One region of the Heyndrickxia vini genome, then DNA from elsewhere that is predicted to be linked to it. Evidence: a T-box and tRNA genes for the amino acid it is inferred to sense, from the RefSeq annotation. Region 1 holds a T-box; the other holds one or more tRNA genes.

Region 1 (3,394 bases):
TTTCCCAACTAACTCTTGCAGGTATTTTCCATCACTTTTTTCTCCCGTTGTCGGAATCGCTGCTGTTATTATTCTTTCATCGCTCATCGCGATGTGTGTTTTGTATCCGAAAAATGAGGAATCAGCTGTTTTATGTCCTACCCGTGCGTCCGTATCAGTTGAACGGTTCATTTGACTCATGTGTTCTGTATAATCTTCTATTACTTCATGAAGGACATTTAATTTTTCATTTACTTTGGGAATTGCGGCTAATTGTGGTTCTGATTCGACAATAGAAACAACTCGGCGACAATAATTCAATTCATCTTCAACTTCATTGGAAGTTGGTTTTGGAGGAAATTTCTCTTTCATTGAGTCATCAATTTGATAAACTGCTTTTCTAAGATTTTTTGACTTCTCTTGTAAAAATTCCTTCGGTGACTTTTGGTTAAAACGTGATTGTGTATGTGTGGAGTCCACGATTATTGTTTTACTTTTTATGATTTCCTTTTCAAGTGCAATCTCAACTGTTTTCCCAATAAGTAAATCTAACAAGGTCACATCTTTAAGACGGAGCTTACGAAATTTTGTTAAGGAACTTGGATTTATTACTGGGTCTTCTGGTGCCATGTCGAGAAAATACTTAAATGACATATCATATCTAGAGCGTTCTACTACATCTACATCAGACAAATCATAAATCGATTTAAGCAATAGATACTTAAACATGCGGATTGGTGGCACTGCATTGCGACCATTATCGAGGCAGTATTTCGTTTTCAATTCTTCAATAATGAACGAAAAATTCACCAGTTCATTGATTTGACGAAGCATGTTATCTTTGGGAACAACAAGATCATAAATAGCTATATATGGACTAAGATTGAGAGATTCTTGGTTAGAAATCATTTGAGTATCACCTACATACATTTGATATCATCATTATAAAACAAAAAGGCAGATAAATGTTTGGTCAACTCAAACATCTATCTGCCTAATAATAAATGGACTTTTTCAGTGGCCTCGAGCGTAGCGATGAGGAGGCTCAACGTCAGCCCCGCGGAAAGCGAGTACCTGCAGCGGAAATCAACGGCCAAATATTAACATATCCAAAGAAATAAATTTGAATTTTATTTCACAAAATACTATAATATATATAATTGCATAAATGATAAAAGACAATGATAGGGAAAAGTAGTTTAATGAATCCATTTAGGGAGAAAATGCCAAAGACTGAAAGCATTTTTATGGAATATTAAGTGAAATTCACCCCTTGAGTCAGCATCGGGACCGTTTCTAATGAAATGTAAAGATGCCTCGGTGAAGAGCCGTTATTTAATGAAGTTGAGCATAATATATTTTGATGCTAATTAGGGTGGTACCGCGATGATAACCTCGTCCCTTCTAAGGACGGGGTTTTTTTATGCTTATTTATTAAGCTATGTTAATTAAGTTGATTGGAGCGGCAGGTGCGAGACTCCTGCGGGAATAACGGTAGACGGGAGACCCCCGTGCTGAGGTACGAGCGAGGAGGCTCTCGAACCGCCCGCGGAAAGCGAGCACCTGCAGCGGAAATCAACAACTGGGTTTAACATAGCCACTTATTAAAGGAGGTAGAAAAGATGGAGCAAAAATTAAAAGATTTACAAGCAGAAGCCTTAGCAAAAATTGAGCAAGCGGAAGACTTAAAGTCTTTAAACGATGTTCGCGTTGCATATTTAGGAAAAAAAGGGCCAATAACAGAAGTTTTAAGAGGAATGGGGCAGCTTTCAGCTGAGGAACGTCCGAAAATGGGTGCCCTTGCTAATGAAGTAAGAGAAGTAATCAGTAAGCAAATTGAGTCAAAAAGTGAAGCATTAGAAAAAGCTGCAGTTGAAAAGCAATTAGCGGAGGAAACCATCGATGTAACCCTTCCTGGTCGTCCAGTTAAAGTTGGTAACCATCATCCGTTAACAAGAGTAGTGGAAGAAATTGAAGATTTCTTTATCGGTATGGGATATACAATTGCCGAAGGACCCGAAGTGGAAAAGGATTTCTACAATTTTGAAGCTTTAAACCTTCCAAAAGGACACCCAGCTCGTGATATGCAAGATTCCTTCTACATTACGGAAGATATTCTTTTACGTACACATACATCACCAGTACAAGCGAGAACAATGGAAAAACATGAAGGAAAAGGACCAGTTAAAATTATTTGTCCTGGGAAAGTGTATCGTCGGGATAATGATGATGCAACCCATTCCCACCAATTTATGCAAATTGAAGGTCTTGTTGTAGATGAAAACATTACGATGGGGGATTTGAAGGGAACGTTAGAAGTTTTTGCGAAGAAAATGTTTGGTGATGAGCGCCAAATTCGTTTACGTCCAAGCTTTTTCCCATTCACTGAACCATCAGTAGAAGTGGATGTTTCCTGTTTCTCCTGTGGAGGAGAAGGCTGTAATGTTTGTAAAAAAACAGGCTGGATTGAAATGCTAGGTGCCGGAATGGTTCACCCCAATGTATTACAAATGGCTGGATTTGATTCAACCAAGTATACAGGATTTGCATTTGGAATCGGCGCAGAACGAATTGCAATGTTAAAATACGGAATCGATGATATCCGCCATCTATATACAAATGATACTCGTTTCTTAAAACAATTTTCTGTACATGAGTAAAAGCTAGGGAGGAAAAGATATGTTAGTTTCATATAAATGGCTGAATGAATATGTAGACTTAAATGGTCTATCCGCTGAAGAATTAGCAGAAAAAATAACGAGAAGTGGAATTGAAGTAGAAAGTGTTGAACACAAAGCAGCCTCAATTAAAGGTGTAGTTGTCGGTCATGTACTAGAATGTGAAAAGCACCCAAATGCTGATAAACTAAATAAATGCTTAGTTGATCTTGGTGGGGAAGCACCACTACAAATTATTTGTGGGGCAAAAAATGTAGCCAAAGGACAAAAAGTAGCTGTTGCTACTGTTGGAGCTGTTTTACCGGGAAACTTCAAGATTAAGAAATCAAAATTACGTGGAGAAGAATCAAATGGAATGATTTGTTCTCTACAAGAACTTGGGATTGAAGGAAAGCTGATTCCAAAGGATTTTGCCGAAGGAATATTTGTATTTCCTAGTGATGTAGAAGTAGGTTCCGATGCGTTAGCATTGTTAAATTTAGATGATAAAATTCTTGAATTAGGTTTAACGCCAAACCGTTCAGATTGTTTAAGCATGTTAGGTGTAGCCTATGAAGTAGCTGCTATTCTTGGTACAGATGTTAAACTGCCTGCAATCGAAATTGCTACTGATTCTGAAGCTGCAAGCGATTATATTTCAATTAAAGTCGATGCACCAGAAGAAAATCCACTATATGTAGCGAAAATTATTAAGGATGTAAAAATTGGCCCTTCTCCATTATGGATGCAAGCAAGAT
Region 2 (3,394 bases), 1.8 Mb from region 1:
GCTTGTACAGGATAGGTAGGAGCCTTTGAAGCCGGAGCGCCAGCTTCGGTGGAGGCGTCGGTGGGATACTACCCTGGCTGTATTGAAATTCTAACCCGCACCCCTGATCGGGGTGGGAGACAGTGTCAGGCGGGCAGTTTGACTGGGGCGGTCGCCTCCTAAAAGGTAACGGAGGCGCCCAAAGGTTCCCTCAGAATGGTTGGAAATCATTCGCAGAGTGTAAAGGCACAAGGGAGCTTGACTGCGAGACCTACAAGTCGAGCAGGGACGAAAGTCGGGCTTAGTGATCCGGTGGTTCCGCATGGAAGGGCCATCGCTCAACGGATAAAAGCTACCCCGGGGATAACAGGCTTATCTCCCCCAAGAGTCCACATCGACGGGGAGGTTTGGCACCTCGATGTCGGCTCATCGCATCCTGGGGCTGTAGTCGGTCCCAAGGGTTGGGCTGTTCGCCCATTAAAGCGGTACGCGAGCTGGGTTCAGAACGTCGTGAGACAGTTCGGTCCCTATCCGTCGTGGGCGTAGGAAATTTGAGAGGAGCTGTCCTTAGTACGAGAGGACCGGGATGGACGCACCGCTGGTGTACCAGTTGTCTTGCCAAAGGCATCGCTGGGTAGCTATGTGCGGAAGGGATAAGTGCTGAAAGCATCTAAGCATGAAGCCCCCCTCAAGATGAGATTTCCCTTAGTTTATCTAAATAAGACCCCTGAAAGATGATCAGGTTGATAGGTTCGAGGTGGAAGTGTGGCGACACATGGAGCTGACGAATACTAATCGGTCGAAGACTTATCCTAATTTGATTTGAAGTTATTATGAAGTGTTTCTCATCTATCTAGTTTTGAAGGAATAATTTTAAATTAATCCTTGAAAAATTTTAAAAAACATATATAATAATATATGTCCATAAGGTTTGGTGGCTAAAGCGAGAAGGTCACACCCGTTCCCATCCCGAACACGGAAGTTAAGCTTCTCAGCGCCGATGGTAGTTGGGGGCTCTCCCCCTGCAAGAGTAGGACGTCGCCAAGCTTGTAATATTCCGCAGTAGCTCAGTGGTAGAGCTATCGGCTGTTAACCGATCGGTCGTAGGTTCGAATCCTACCTGCGGAGCCATTAGGAGAGCTGTCCGAGTGGCCGAAGGAGCACGATTGGAAATCGTGTAGACGGTTAACGCTGTCTCAAGGGTTCAAATCCCTTGCTCTCCGCCATTTAAACTGTGGCCCGTTGGTCAAGCGGTTAAGACACCGCCCTTTCACGGCGGTAACACGGGTTCGAATCCCGTACGGGTCACCATTTAATAAATTGTAAATTACATAATGGAGGATTAGCTCAGCTGGGAGAGCACCTGCCTTACAAGCAGGGGGTCGGCGGTTCGATCCCGTCATCCTCCACCATATTATTATCGCGGGGTGGAGCAACGAGCGTTACTTCATCGAATAATCTGCGAGTTGTACCGATTGAGCAACATCTTGAATAAGCTTACTGAAATCGGGACAGTCGAATATGCAAAGTGCGATAATAAATCTTTATATTAACATTACCGCGGGGTGGAGCAGTCTGGTAGCTCGTCGGGCTCATAACCCGAAGGTCGCAGGTTCAAATCCTGCCTCCGCAATTGATTTGAAAATAAAATGGTCCGGTAGTTCAGCTGGTTAGAATGCCTGCCTGTCACGCAGGAGGTCGCGGGTTCGAGTCCCGTCCGGACCGCCATTTTTATAAAATACATATGTGGCTCGGTAGCTCAGTCGGTAGAGCAATGGACTGAAAATCCATGTGTCGGCGGTTCGATTCCGTCCCGAGCCACCATTTATAATAATATTAAGCCGGCCTAGCTCAATTGGTAGAGCAACTGACTTGTAATCAGTAGGTTGGGGGTTCAAGTCCTCTGGCCGGCACCATTCATTACTTATTGTAATGAGATGGAGGGGTAGCGAAGTGGCTAAACGCGGCGGACTGTAAATCCGCTCCTTCGGGTTCGGCGGTTCGAATCCGTCCCCCTCCACCATTAGAATAGGGGCATAGTTTAAAGGTAGAACTAAGGTCTCCAAAACCTTCAGTGTGGGTTCGATTCCTACTGCCCCTGCCATGGCGGTTGTGGCGAAGTGGTTAACGCATCGGATTGTGGTTCCGACATTCGTGGGTTCGATTCCCATCAGCCGCCCCATTTATGAACAAATAAATATTTACAACATATACTATTATTGGGCTATAGCCAAGTGGTAAGGCAACGGACTTTGACTCCGTCACTCGTTGGTTCGAATCCAGCTAGCCCAGTTTGCGGAAGTAGTTCAGTGGTAGAACACCACCTTGCCAAGGTGGGGGTCGCGGGTTCGAATCCCGTCTTCCGCTCCAACAATGGCGGCATAGCCAAGTGGTAAGGCAGAGGTCTGCAAAACCTTTACCACCGGTTCGAATCCGGTTGCCGCCTCCATAATATGCCGGTGTGGCGGAATTGGCAGACGCGCACGACTCAAAATCGTGTTCCTTCGGGAGTGTCGGTTCGACCCCGACCACCGGTATCATAGCACTGCTTGCCAATGTAGTGAAATCAACGTTTCTTACTCTATGTAAGGAACGTTTTTTATTTATCTCAAATACGATTCTTTGAAAATTATTGTGTACATAAAATCGTGAGCGTACCTGTCATTAAACAAGGAGGAATTTAAAAATGGCAAGGCATACAAAAGAATTATCTATTGAGGAGTATCAATCATTAACAGTCCAAAAAGCGTAAAGGAAATTGATTTCAAAACTGCTCTTTCTTTATTTGTTGATGATTGTCAAATCAGAAATCTAAGCCTCAAACAATCCAATATTATAGAAATGAATTATCTGTTTTCTTTAAAATCCTAAGAGAACAGGAAATTACCCCCTCACTAGACACTATTTCTAAAGAGCATATAAAGCGATAAAGCGAAATGTCATTCTCTATATGAATGAGAAGGGATTGCAAACAGTAACAATGGACACACGTTTAAGAGCAATTAGAGCATTTTTAAATTTCCTGCATCGTGAACGGCATCTTAAAGAAATTTAGTTAATTGACATTAAACTGCTTAAAGACCGTAAAAAATGGATAAAAATGTAAAATAACATTGACTGTTTCGGCAGTCCTATTTTAGTTCAATAAGATATACATAAAAAAACTAGCTTTTTGGTCTAGGTTTAGCGTCATCCACAGTTTTCTACACAGCAGAGAATCATAACAATTTTAAAAATCTATTCCTCCAGTCCTCTGCAAGGGCATCAACTGCCAATATCTTTTCAATTGATGCTTTATCCTGTTTTTGGTGAAAAAGAATTTGAGTAGCAAAAGAAACGGATATTTCTTTTGAGTGTTTTTCCAAAAGAGTTATTTCCGAATCGAACTTAATAGTTCCCTCTTCCAATACCCGAA

Evidence for each region. The T-box of region 1 lies ahead of pheS (phenylalanine--tRNA ligase subunit alpha). A T-box ahead of a tRNA ligase gene usually reads a tRNA of that ligase, here a tRNA-Phe.
Region 2: it encodes a tRNA-Phe, which carries the amino acid that the T-box ahead of pheS (phenylalanine--tRNA ligase subunit alpha) is inferred to sense. The anticodon was not compared.

The regions. Positions count from the first base shown of each region.
Region 1 is NZ_CP065425.1:1,422,278-1,425,671, forward strand. It holds partial or broken gene I5776_RS07075 (IS1182 family transposase) at 1-888, opposite strand, end outside; T-box leader at 1,152-1,385, shown strand; gene pheS (phenylalanine--tRNA ligase subunit alpha) at 1,602-2,639, shown strand; gene pheT (phenylalanine--tRNA ligase subunit beta) at 2,659-3,394, shown strand, end outside.
Region 2 is NZ_CP065425.1:3,190,912-3,194,305, reverse strand. It holds rRNA gene I5776_RS16055 (23S ribosomal RNA) at 1-794, shown strand, start outside; rRNA gene rrf (5S ribosomal RNA) at 910-1,026, shown strand; tRNA gene I5776_RS16045 (tRNA-Asn) at 1,036-1,110, shown strand; tRNA gene I5776_RS16040 (tRNA-Ser) at 1,114-1,205, shown strand; tRNA gene I5776_RS16035 (tRNA-Glu) at 1,216-1,290, shown strand; tRNA gene I5776_RS16030 (tRNA-Val) at 1,316-1,391, shown strand; tRNA gene I5776_RS16025 (tRNA-Met) at 1,539-1,612, shown strand; tRNA gene I5776_RS16020 (tRNA-Asp) at 1,631-1,707, shown strand; tRNA gene I5776_RS16015 (tRNA-Phe) at 1,728-1,803, shown strand; tRNA gene I5776_RS16010 (tRNA-Thr) at 1,820-1,895, shown strand; tRNA gene I5776_RS16005 (tRNA-Tyr) at 1,919-2,002, shown strand; tRNA gene I5776_RS16000 (tRNA-Trp) at 2,010-2,083, shown strand; tRNA gene I5776_RS15995 (tRNA-His) at 2,086-2,161, shown strand; tRNA gene I5776_RS15990 (tRNA-Gln) at 2,200-2,271, shown strand; tRNA gene I5776_RS15985 (tRNA-Gly) at 2,275-2,349, shown strand; tRNA gene I5776_RS15980 (tRNA-Cys) at 2,355-2,428, shown strand; tRNA gene I5776_RS15975 (tRNA-Leu) at 2,435-2,516, shown strand; gene I5776_RS15970 (MOSC domain-containing protein) at 3,198-3,394, opposite strand, start outside.